One region of the Bacillus sp. OTU530 genome, then DNA from elsewhere that is predicted to be linked to it. Evidence: riboswitches for the same ligand, from Rfam matches in the RefSeq annotation. Region 1 holds a riboswitch; each other region holds the start of a gene.

Region 1 (3,135 bases):
AAGCTCTAATATATTGACTAACCCGATCGGATTAAACTACTTTGACACCTATAGAAAATATGCCGACCAGACACCTGGAGGCCAGAGCTATGCTCTGGCCTCCTTTGTTTATCCAAGCTTTATCGGTCCATAAGGAAGGATGATGTAAATAAAAGCCAATCAGTAATATTAAGAAATCCACATGTGTTCAGGTAACGGCATTTCCGGCACTGGCCAAACAAATTAATCAGGAGGTATTCATTATGAGCGTAATTGATAAAAGTCACCACACTAATAAAGGTTTGGAGATTCATCCGATAGCAGGTCGAATTGGCGCAGAGATCAGCGGGATTCGTCTATCTGCGGATCTTGACACCTCGACAGTTCATGAGATTCGTCAAGCTTTGTTGCGGCACAAGGTAATTTTCTTCCGTGGTCAGAATCATCTTGATGATGAAGGACAAGAATCATTTGCCCGATTATTAGGAAATCCAGTTGCCCATCCAACCGTACCTACGAAACAGAATACTGATTACGTGCTTGAGCTTGATTCCGCTCATGGCGGACGTGCTAACTCCTGGCACACAGATGTAACATTCGTGGACGCATATCCACAGATTGCAACTCTTCGTGCTGTTGTCATTCCATCTGCTGGCGGTGATACCGTCTGGGCAAATACCGCAGCCGCTTATCAAAGTCTTCCTCCGGAGCTGCGTGATCTTGCCGATCGCCTCTGGGCCCTGCACAGCAATGAATATGACTATGCGAGAAACCGCAATAATGTTTCATCAGAAGACGAGAAACGCTATCGTGAAGTATTTACCTCCACTTTATACGAGACTGAGCATCCAGTCGTACGGGTTCATCCGGAGACAGGAGAGCGCACACTTGTGCTGGGACATTTCTTCAAGAAATTTCTAGGCTTATCATCATCTGACTCAGCCCATCTGTTTTCAATCTTACAAGGATACATTACTCAGCTAGAGAACACTGTGCGCTGGCACTGGAATGTTGGAGATGTGGCAATTTGGGATAATCGAGCAACACAGCATTATGCAATTAATGATTATGGCGATCAGCATCGTGTAGTACGACGGATCACGATAGATGGCGATGTACCTGTTAGTATTGATGGCCGACGCAGTGTTACTCGAAAGAAAGCGACGAATCTCCCGAATAAAGCGTAATTAAAACTTGTTCCATATGATACAAATTCATTTCTGTTACTAAGTCCCATGGAGAAAGTGCCGAATAATTCCGCTATCGGAATGAAATCGGATAATGGTAAAATACAAAGCTTTTCGCTAACTGTATGTACGAGATTATATGAAAAACACTTAACGACTTACTGTTAAGAAACCGATAAGTAACACCCACTGTAGTTAGAGTAAGCTTAGGCGGGAATACGTTTTACCCGCCGTTTCTTAAGGGGGTATAGCCAAGTGGTAAGGCATGGGTCTGCAAAACCTTTATTTCCCTGGTTCGAATCCAGGTACTCCCTCCTACGTTTATTTTGTTAAGGGCCTTTTTGTACATTTTATAGTTCACTATTGAACTACCCGCCACTTCCCGACTTTGCGTAAAGTGGACAAATCCTAACTTGGGAATACGATCCCATTGACAATTCCAAGTATATCAATTAGAATAATAAGTAATTAAATAAAAAAGTGAAAATCTCTTATCCAGAGAGGTGGAGGGACTGGCCCTGTGAAACCTCAGCAACCACATGCTTGATTTTGTATGGTGCTAATTCCAGCAAAGCTTAGCTTTGGAAGATAAGGAGAGGTGTCTTTCTAATACGAAAACCCTCTTCTTAGGAAGAGGGTTTTCGTATTAGAAAGGGGAATCTTTAATGAGCATCAGAGAGACACAGTTGGAGGTAAACGATTATTTAGATTTGTACTTGTATGCCGAAAGCATCAATGATACATCATGGCAACAAGAAATTATGGAAAAACTCCAAAATTTCCATAACGAGGTTCAGAAAGAAAATCAATCCTTCGCGCTTGATAATCTTTTAGAAAAATACAAACATCTTAATGAAGAAATTCTTACTCTTTACAATCAAATAAGAAGTCAACCTTCTAATAGCTATTTACAAGATAAAGTTTTGAAACTGAAACAGCAGCGCATTTCATTAGGACGTGAAATTCATTTAGCGAAAAATCAGCCTCCAAAGATTATATAGTAGACAAAACAATTTGGTTTAGATATTTTATACAATGATGAGTATTGATAGAAAAAGTACCCTATCTATTAAGATAAGGTACTTTTTCTATGCTTATTAGCATTTTTCTTTCATAGTAACCATCATATTCATCATAGATGTCATCATCTCATCACATTCTTGCATTTTAGACATCATTTGATCCATAGGCATGTCCATGTTCATATCACACATCTTATCCATCGTCATTTTCATACAATTCATTTCACACATCATTCTTTCCATACACGCCATCATCATCATCTGCATACACATTTTTTCCATTTTACATTCCTCCCCAGATATATGTATTGAATAAACAGGAAATAAAAAGCGCATAAAAAGTTCCGCAAACGTACCTAGTAATTGATTTGTTGCAGCAACATTATAGTACTGGATCATGCAAATCAAATTACTATCATACTTGTGAACTTTTTATGCGCCTCTTGTCGTCAAGTCAGCGTTTCCTTATTTACCCAATATTGATTATATAATGGAAATATGTAACTTTCAATCCAAAATTATACTATTTTACTTACATTTAATACTTTTACTTTTATTTAAAATGTAATTTTCTATATTGTTTTACTGGAATCCGCTTTGATTTTCCACGCCAACTCTAAAAATCCACCTAAATTAGGTAGATTTTTAGAATATTACGCCTGAGTATTCATCTTATCCCCAAATCAAGACCGTGTTGCAGCGTAAAGGTCTTGTTGGCAGGATAACATGTTTTCGAGTGCAAATGAGCATTCTCCTGCTCTCGAATGGCAAAGCATGCCATCACGAGTATAGTTACAAACTGTTGTCACTTTTTTAGGCATAAGAAAATCCCTCTTAGATAAACAGTACTGTCTACTTAAGAGGGACAATATCAAAAGGGGAAGTCTGCCTAAAGCGAGATTCAATTTATATAAGTTATTTGGAGCACTATCATCATTCACAGATAA
Region 2 (3,135 bases), on a different contig from region 1:
TCCTAATGCTAGTCCTAGAATGAATGTAACTGTAACTGAAATAGCTGTCATATAGATGGTTTCTTGCGTTGCATCGATTAGTTTTTCCAATTTAATTAGCTCTAACCACTCATTGTTCATATTCGACCACCTCAACTTCTACCATCTTACCTCGAATAAAAGCAATGGCTCTTACAATCTCCTCATTCTCACCCTGAAGCTGAACAAACAATGTCCCATAGGAGCCTTTTTGCGTTTGGGAAATTTCTCCTTGCAAAATATTAACATCCACTTCAAAATGACGAATCAAATCCGTAATAAGGGGCTTCTCCGCAGTATCACCAACAAATGTTAATTTTACAATCTTTCCGTCTGGATACTTATGAAGCAGTTGTCCAATTGTTTCTCTTGCTTCATCTGATTCAGTAACCTGCTGCACAAACTTTTTGGTTGTTGCATGTTTGGGATGTTTGAATACTTCCAGAACTTCGCCTTGCTCCACAATGTTCCCGCTCTCAATAACAGCCACACGATGGCAAATTTTTCGGATTACATGCATCTCATGCGTAATAAGTACAATCGTCAAGCCGAGTCTTTCATTAATATCAACTAATAAATCCAAAATAGAATCTGTTGTTTGCGGATCAAGAGCAGATGTTGCTTCATCACACAGCAGTACCTTTGGATTATTTGCAAGCGCACGCGCTATGCCAACACGTTGCTTTTGCCCGCCGCTAAGCTGTGATGGATACGCATCTCCCCGTCCCTCTAGTCCAACCAAACGAATAAGTTCATCAACACGTTTTTGGCGCGCTTCTTTTGGAACCCCAGCGATTTCTAATGGAAACGCTATGTTTTCGCGTACCGTACGGGACCAAAGAAGATTAAAATGCTGGAAAATCATCCCGATTTCTTGACGAGCCTTGCGCAGCTCCTTGCCACGAATCGCAGAAATGAGACGCCCTGCCACTGTAATCCGGCCGGAAGTGGGCTTTTCCAGCTGATTCAGCATACGTATTAATGAGCTTTTCCCAGCTCCGCTATATCCAATAATGCCAAAGATTTCTCCTTGGCGAATCTCTAAATTTGCATCATGAACAGCTGTAACTGTTCCACTTTTTGAACGGTAGATTTTCTGGACGTTCTCTAGTAGAATCAATATCCTCTCACCTCTTCATTACATCATATTTTACAGTAAAAAAACCTCTCTGCTTCAGACAAGCAGAAAGGTTTCGAACAATCGCCGTATATCCTTTCCTCTCATCTCTCAAAGCATTCGCTTCGCAGGAATTGGCACCATTTCAACATGTGCTGACGGTTGCCGGGCTTCACAGGGCTCAGTCCCTCCACCTCTCTTGATAAGAGAACATCAAATATAAATTACCTGATGTGTTTCATGTTTTATCATATCATTGAAATTCTATCAATCTCACATATCTATGTCAACAATAATAAATTATTATTTTAAGAAACTCATAAAGTAAATTATGCCATGATTTTAATACATTTCTCTATACTTAAAATACAGAAAATTATTATTTTTGAAATTTTTTAAAAAAATATAAATATGCAAAAAAAAAAGCGAGCATTTAAGCTCCCTTTTCTAACGGCTTGCATATATGAAACAGCGATTCTGCCAATAAAAGTGTTCGGTATGATCCTATATACTCCGTTCCCTTCCACCTTAGCAGCAGTTGTAACCGAACAAGACCGCTTACTAAACTATGTAAGTCCTCTTCTTTCCAAAATGTAATCGTATCTGTTCCCTTTACTCCTTCTAACAATGTGATTTCATGGCGTGACATTTTTAAAGCACAGCTTTCTTCCTTAAACCGAAAACACATAACCTTTTCCTCCAAAGGCAAAAGCGGCTCTAAATGCTGCTGAGTGCTTGCATAATTTGCAAACGACCGCAACAATGCTTGTAACGTCATTTCCATCACTCCTCGTGAATAAGGTGTTGTATATATTTTCCATTTATTCACAGAGCAACCCTTTAATAATAGCTCGACATTTTCTTCTTATTTCTTAGGCAATATGTCGAGTTTTTGCAATTCATTATAAATAAAGTCTACTGACTGGAACGCGTACATTCGTTTCGCAACAATGCCGCGCTTGAAAACAAGCAGGCACGGCACACTTTCAATCTCATATCGCTCCGCCAAATAAGGAGCATAATTGAGATTGACCGTACCGACTGTAAGCTCAAGCGCCGCCTCTACAACTGTTAACATCCTCTTCGCAAGCTGGCACGTTCCACACATGGGCGTCTGCACATAAAGAACTGTTGCTTCTTCCTCTTGAATGTTGCTTTCCACATCTTCCCCTGTCCATTCAATCATTCACGTCATCCTTACTTTAAAAATTCTGCATACACGTCTATATCTGCTCCAAGCAACACGCTTGCAAGGTGCTGCACTGGTGCTGTCGCTACTTCCCGGTACGTACGGTCAATATACAAATGTTCTGCATGCGGGAATTCACGCTTGAATTGCCTGCGAAGCTTCTCGCCTGCTTCATCTGCATCAACCAGTATGTACACCTCTTTATCATAGAGCTTGTCAACAAATTCGTCCATTTTAGATGAACTGATCGTTCCATTTGTGCATACGATTTCTACAGGCTCTTTAATAAGATTTGCAATTTTCTTCTTATCGGATCTTCCCTCAACAATTATCACTTTTTCCATTTCCATCACTGTGCATCACCCGACTAATGTAGACTATGATACAACCTTAATATATAGTATATTCTTTCTTTTCGTCTTGTTTCCTGTTTTATCGAAACTGACCATACGCAAATATTGTCAATTTTGCTAAAGAAAACTCGTCGATTGGCAAACCGGCAGGCGCAGACAGAGACGTAGTTGCACTTACACTTTATTCCTAAAATGTCCCGATATGTCGAGTTAACTTCTCGTTGGAAAATTTATATTTTTTTAAAGTGTAAAAAGCAAGAAGGAGACGGTTTGTCCGTCTCCTCATTCTTCACCCTTGATTTGTCATTTTCTCATATTGCTCAGCAGTTAATAAGCTATCAAGCTCAGCTGCATCCGCAAGCTCAACAACTACCATCCACGCACCTTCGTACGGAGACTCATTCACAAGCTCAGGGCTATCACTTAGCTTTTCATTTACTTCCACAACTTTACCGCTC
Region 3 (3,135 bases), on a different contig from region 1:
CTAGACCAAGCTCTTCTTGAATGTCGATCCACTTTTTAATTTCTGCTTTTATATATGTTTCATATTCTGCATTAGTCAGCTCGCCTTTGCGCCATTTCAAACGCTGTTTTCTGACTTCTTGTGTTTGCGGGAAGCTACCAATTGTTGTAGTTGGAAGCAGCGGTAATTCAAAAGCTTCTTCTTGCAAGCCTTGGCGTACGCTAAACGGTGCTTGGCGATCTGCTTTATACGTATGCAGGCTGCGAATCGCTTCCTGAACTTCTGTATTGTTTCGAACTGATGATTGATTTAATGCTTTGATAGCTTCTACACTCGCAGTGATTTCTGTCTGTATCGCTTCTTTTCCTTCTTGCAGTCCTTTTGTAAGTACAACAATTTCATGTAATTTTTCATCAGCAAACGCTAATGCACCTGTTAAGATCTCATCGAGCGCTTCTTCGTTTTTCACTGTCACAGGCACATGCAATAAGCTTGATGAAGGCTGTACAATGAGATGATCTTTTGAAACGACCTCTGTAATCTCCGCAAGAACAGAAAACTTATCATCTAGATTCGCACGCCATATGTTGCGTCCATCAATGACTCCAGCTGCAAGCACCTTATCTTGTGGGAAACCGTACTGCTTCAAAGCCGCAAGATTCTGGCCGGCATCATGTACAAAATCAAGTCCAATTCCTTGAACAGGAAGTGAGATAACCTCTTCATAATGTTCAATGCTCTCAAAATACGTTTGCAAAATCACCTTTATGTTTGGCGCTGCTTCATGTAATGCTTGATAAACCTCGTTGAATAATGCAAGCTCTTCTTTTGAAATCGTAGTTGCTAAAATCGGTTCATCGATTTGTACCCACTCTACTCCTTCTTGCTGTAATTCACGTAAAATGTCAGCATAAAGCGGTACAAATTGATTCACGACGGTTTTAAATTCACCTCTTTGATAGCCTTTTGAAAGCTTTACAAATGTTACAGGTCCTAATATTACTGGCTTTCCAGCAATATTAAGCTTTTGTTTCGCCTCTTTATAGAATTGAAGTGGACGGTTTTCGACAAGAGCAGGCACTGCTTCGCCCAGCTCGGGAACAATATAGTGATAGTTTGTGTTAAACCATTTTGTCATTTCAGATGCAACCGCACCTGTCGTGCCTCGTGCTATATTAAAATACGTCTCAAGTGATACCTTACCTCCGCTATATTCAAAGCGTTGTGGCACTAATCCGAACATAACCGCTGTATCAAGCACGTGATCATACAAGCTAAAGTCTCCAACCGGGATCAGGTCAATTCCTTGTTCATGCTGCTTCTGAAGATGCTGTAGACGAATCTCCTCAATTTGTTTTAAAAACTCTTCTTTTTCTAGTTTCCCTGCCCAAAACTGTTCAAGTGCTTGTTTCCATTCACGCTTTTCACCAATTCTTGGATATCCTAAATTTGAGCTTTTTACTGTATTCATCGTATGTTTTACACTCCTTGTATGTTTGTAGTTTATCCCCAACTAAAAAATCTCCCTTTTCTAAATAGAAAAGAGAGATTTATACGCATAGTTAACTAGAGTTGAGATATCCTGATTTTCCCAACACGTATTCCTCACTCCTCTCTATGTCCACGTAGAGTATAAGCGCACACAACAGGCAGGTCTCCTGACTTAGGTTCATCGCTTCTTATCCCTTCCCATTTCAATATGAAACAGTGGTTCATTGATAAGTCGCTCCCCATCACAGTGGCGGGACCGTGCCGGAATTTCACCGGTCTTCCCTTTTAAGCTGAGTGAATCATTCACACAGCACCTGATGCATTTTCTTATGAAATTTTAATAAGACAAGCGGCTGGGTCTCGACCCGCCCTTAGTTTACCTCTTCCTAAATATAAATAACCTCTCTATTCCCAATAGAGAGGTATTCATTATTTATGAAATCCTCTCTTATTTGTCAAAGCAATCTGCTTTGCGGGAATTAGCACCTTTTCAACAAAACTGTCAAATGGTTGCCGGGCTTCACAGGGCCAGTCCCTCCACCACTCTCAATAAGAGTTTTTAATATTTTGAATATGATAGTCATCTTAGCATGAGATACACAGGCTGTCAAAAAGAATTTTAAAGAAAACTCGCCGATTGGATAGTTTTTCTCATCCGTTTATACGAATATAAAATAACTTGTACTCGATACTTACTTATTTATTTTATAAATATAATTTTTGTGTGATGTAAGATCACTGATGAGGTATACAGTTGAAGCAGCAAAACTTTTTCATGAAAAGCTTGTAGCAAACCAAACAATACGTGCATAAAATATGTAAAGCAGCAACGATACCTATATGGGGTGTCGTTGCTGCTTTTTTTGAGTACCGTATTAGGATGTAATAGTAGGTTCAGACCTTTTAGAATGGAGACAACCCTTAATATTTTACGAATGGTTACAGCTTAACGTAAGCACTCAAAAGCGGACGGTTTTGTTAGATAGTTTTTAATCGTCCTTCAAATATTTTTTTCATGAATGCAGTGTTTACTTCACTTCCGTTTGGTTTTATCACTACTTCTTCACCGCATATCACATATCCAACAGATTCATATAATTTTATATTTTGCGGGACAGACATACGTACTTGGCAGAGAACTTCTCGCTTGCCGTGTTGGCGGGCATATGTCTCTAGCCATGAAAGCATGGATTTTGCGATGCCTTTTCCTCGTTCCTGTGGAGAAACAGAGAGGCGAGAAAAATAAAGGGAATTCTCATTTAATGAGAATTTTGCTGAGCCAATTGTAGTTTCATCTTGTATGTATAAACAGGCTTGTTCCTTATTGTGAGATAACGATTCCTGGATGGAATGTACTGTTTCGCTTAAAGCACTTGAGGGAATGTCTATATGTCGATACTCCTCAAATGCAGCCATCGTAACTGCATGAACTAAATGTGCATCTTTTGCCTCTGCCAGACAAATCATTTTTATCTCCTTCCGCAAGTTAATACAGATCTCTCTAAAGAGAGGAGCATTTAGTATACAAGATTTAAATTATTTTAGACTATGCCCTTCAAGAATTAAGGCCATATCTGCTTGTCTCATCATAAAATTCTCTGGTTTTTTCAACGAACCAAATCCGTATTGGCTATATAATCCATGAGCATCTTCGGTCGCCAGCAT
Region 4 (3,135 bases), on a different contig from region 1:
CGAGTATATTACAACAGGTCAGGATGATTCAAAGTTTGGTTTTGGCGTTTCTAGCGGACAGGCGCTGCAGGCGGTGAAGCATGCTGTAACGAAGCCGTACTACAATGTGCTTGGCATCCATTCTCATATCGGTTCCCAAATTTTTGAAACGGATGGATTTGTTCGTGCAGTCGAAGTATTAGCAACATTTGTAGATACTGTTCGCTCCGAAACAGGACATACAATGCCGATTTTAAATCTCGGAGGCGGTTTTGGCATTCGCTATACAGAAGGCGATACGCCGCTCCCAGCCGTACAATATATTAAAGAGATGACTGATGCGGTGCGCGAGCAGTTTACACAGCGTAATTATCCTCTGCCGGAAATTTGGATTGAGCCAGGCCGCAGCATCGTCGGTGATGCTGGCACAACGTTGTATACAATCGGTTCTATTAAAGACATCCCAGGTATTCGTAAATACGTGGCCGTGGATGGCGGAATGACAGATAATATACGCCCTGCGTTGTACGGTGCAAAGTATGAGGCAATTTTGGCGAATCGAGCAAATGAAGAGTCGAAGGAAGTTGTATCGATTGCCGGCAAGTGCTGCGAAAGCGGCGATATGCTGCTTTGGGATATAGAGCTTCCAGAAGCGGCGTCACGGGATTTACTTGCGATTTCTTGCACAGGGGCATACGGATATTCAATGGCAAATAACTATAACCGTATCGCGCGCCCTGCAGTTGTATTTGCAAAGGACGGAAAAGCGCAAGTTGTTGTGGAGCGGGAAACATTAGAAGACCTTGTACAAAAGGATCGTATTCGAGCAAGTGAGCTCGTATGAAAGCAAGAGGATGAAAAAAATTAAAAAATAGGCGGACAACAGTACGTTGTTCGCCTATTTTTGTAAGAAATTAACATAATTGTATCGCCGCAAGTCTTGCGCACAAGGGGACCTTCGCGGAAAAAGTGCTTATCATTTGCTTTGTTCCCGAGGTAAAGCAAGCTGTGCAAACCTACAGAGCAACCGTTGCTTCAGGCAGAAATACATGAATTCCCTATTCACTTACTCGGAATTGTATGTTTATTGAAAGAGAAAGTGTAGTTTTGGAAAACAGGGAAAAGTAATAGCAGAAGGCGCCTACAATAGAGAAGAAACGGTGGCTTACTGCGTTTTCAGAGCAATAGTAACATATAAACTTTATCAGAAGTGTACTGCAATATATTTTCATATTTTCAAAAATTCTTTTAAAATATAATTCATATCAGAAAACTAGGATTGCAATTAGCTGTAATTGTGATACAATACAAATTAATTACTTATCCAGAGAGGTGAAGGGACACGGCCCGATGAAACCCGGCAACCTGCATGTATGCAAGGTGCTAATCCGTCAAAATGGAATCTCATTTTGAGAGATAAGGTTAAGACGCCTCGAAAGTCTTTTCGAAATGGAAAGATTTTTTTAGTGCAAACGGATAGGGAGTATTTTAGGAAGGTTACTGCAGCGTCGGAACAAGACAGCTCCTTCCTACATAGCAGTGGAATATAGATGTTACCAAAAGAGGGGGAAATGACATGTTAACATATGAAACATGGGATGCACCAGCCATTGATTTTAATGAGGACGATGAAACAAAAGGTGCGCTTTCGGTTTTACGATGGGCGTATGATCATTATGGAGACGATGTTGTCTATGCATGCAGCTTTGGTGTAGAGGGGATGATTCTTCTGCACTTAATTGATCAAGTGAAGCCTGATGCAAAGGTTGTATTTTTAGATACAGATCTTCATTTTAAAGAAACGTATGAATTAATTGAAAGAGTGAAAGAACGGTTCCCAAGACTTCAAATTGTGTTACAAAAGCCAGAGCTTACGCTAGAAGAGCAGGCGGCAGAGCATGGTGCGGAATTATGGAAGTCTAACCCGAACGCATGCTGCAATATTCGGAAGATTGTTCCGCTTGAAAAGGCTCTTGCACAAGGGAAGGCGTGGATTTCTGGATTGCGCCGCGAGCAGTCGCCGACGCGCCAAAATGTACAGTTTTTAAATCATGATCACCGTTTCCATTCTATCAAAGTATGTCCGCTGATTCATTGGACATGGAAGGAAGTATGGCGTTATGTATACAAGCATGACCTTCCGTACAATCCGCTTCATGATATCGGCTATCCGAGCATTGGCTGTGAGGTATGCACACGTCCTTCAGAGGGTGGCAGCAGTGATCGCTCTGGACGTTGGTCAGGTACAGGTAAAACAGAATGCGGGCTTCATCAGTAAGAAGTAAAGGGGAAAAGAAAATATGGTAGCTCTCGCATTTTGTGCAGCGTTATTGTTTGCGATGAATATAGGGGCGAGTGGAGCAGCTGCCTCAATGGGGGTCGCATATGCTTCAGGAGCCATTAAGAAGAAATGGGTAGCGCTGCTCATATGTGGCGCTGCTATCATTGCTGGTTCTGTATTTGGGGGCCAAAAGGTTACAAAAACGATTAGCTCAGGCATTATTCCTGAGGATATCTTTACAGTAAAAATTGTTATTATTACATTACTTGCAGCAACAATTGCCTTATTTACGGCAAATATTCTCGGTATTCCGCTTTCTACCAGTGAGATTACGATAGGTGCTGTTGCAGGGGTGGGGATTGCATATCAAGTATTGTATGTGGAGAAACTTTTGTTTATCGTTGCTTTTTGGATTATCACCCCTGTAGTAGCTTTCAGTATTACTTATGTTGCTGGAAAGCTTATTCATAGGCTTAATTCCAAGTATCCTGATTTAGAAAAAGGAAAATGGAAGCCAATTTTTACAATTCTTGTTATTGTGACAGGTTTCTTCGAGGCCTACTCAGCTGGAATGAAAAACGTAGCAAATGCAGTTGCTCCGTTAGTTGGGGCTCATTTGCTTTCAGTGGAAACAGGGTTGCTTTTAGGTGGTATTTTTGTTGCCTTGGGAGCTTTTCTCTTAGGAAGTCGAGTTCTTGAAACAAATGGGAAGAAAATTACATCTGTTTCTTTGATTGAAGGAATTTCTGTTTCTGCTACCAGCTCATTTCTCGTGATTACAGCAGCTTTATTTGGGATTCCATTGCCGATTGCACAAATTACATCATCTTCTATTATCGGCATGGGCTCCGCGCAGCAAGGCAAGAAGGTCTTTC

What was found. A riboswitch is a leader RNA that binds a small molecule or an ion and turns the genes downstream of it on or off. The one in region 1 is predicted to bind S-adenosylmethionine.
Region 2: linked by a shared signal. The riboswitch ahead of AAHB12_RS19570 (methionine ABC transporter ATP-binding protein) and the one ahead of AAHB12_RS18045 (hypothetical protein) in region 1 are both predicted to bind S-adenosylmethionine.
Region 3: linked by a shared signal. The riboswitch ahead of metE (5-methyltetrahydropteroyltriglutamate--homocysteine S-methyltransferase) and the one ahead of AAHB12_RS18045 (hypothetical protein) in region 1 are both predicted to bind S-adenosylmethionine.
Region 4: linked by a shared signal. The riboswitch ahead of AAHB12_RS14465 (phosphoadenylyl-sulfate reductase) and the one ahead of AAHB12_RS18045 (hypothetical protein) in region 1 are both predicted to bind S-adenosylmethionine.

What each region holds. Positions count from the first base shown of each region.
Region 1 is NZ_JASATP010000024.1:76,354-79,488, reverse strand. It holds gene AAHB12_RS18055 (TauD/TfdA dioxygenase family protein) at 243-1,166, shown strand; tRNA gene AAHB12_RS18050 (tRNA-Cys) at 1,408-1,480, shown strand; SAM riboswitch class I at 1,655-1,761, shown strand; gene AAHB12_RS18045 (hypothetical protein) at 1,832-2,167, shown strand; gene AAHB12_RS18040 (hypothetical protein) at 2,264-2,470, opposite strand.
Region 2 is NZ_JASATP010000029.1:27,281-30,415, forward strand. It holds gene AAHB12_RS19565 (methionine ABC transporter permease) at 1-120, opposite strand, end outside; gene AAHB12_RS19570 (methionine ABC transporter ATP-binding protein) at 110-1,138, opposite strand; SAM riboswitch class I at 1,237-1,344, opposite strand; gene AAHB12_RS19575 (hypothetical protein) at 1,569-1,913, opposite strand; gene AAHB12_RS19580 (thioredoxin family protein) at 2,001-2,321, opposite strand; gene AAHB12_RS19585 (toprim domain-containing protein) at 2,333-2,677, opposite strand; gene gcvH (glycine cleavage system protein GcvH) at 2,967-3,135, opposite strand, start outside.
Region 3 is NZ_JASATP010000002.1:35,138-38,272, forward strand. It holds gene metE (5-methyltetrahydropteroyltriglutamate--homocysteine S-methyltransferase) at 1-1,450, opposite strand, end outside; cobalamin riboswitch at 1,611-1,803, opposite strand; SAM riboswitch class I at 1,916-2,026, opposite strand; gene AAHB12_RS01545 (GNAT family N-acetyltransferase) at 2,449-2,937, opposite strand; gene AAHB12_RS01550 (GNAT family N-acetyltransferase) at 3,007-3,135, opposite strand, start outside.
Region 4 is NZ_JASATP010000017.1:85,325-88,459, forward strand. It holds gene lysA (diaminopimelate decarboxylase) at 1-823, shown strand, start outside; SAM riboswitch class I at 1,297-1,402, shown strand; gene AAHB12_RS14465 (phosphoadenylyl-sulfate reductase) at 1,556-2,257, shown strand; gene AAHB12_RS14470 (inorganic phosphate transporter) at 2,280-3,135, shown strand, end outside.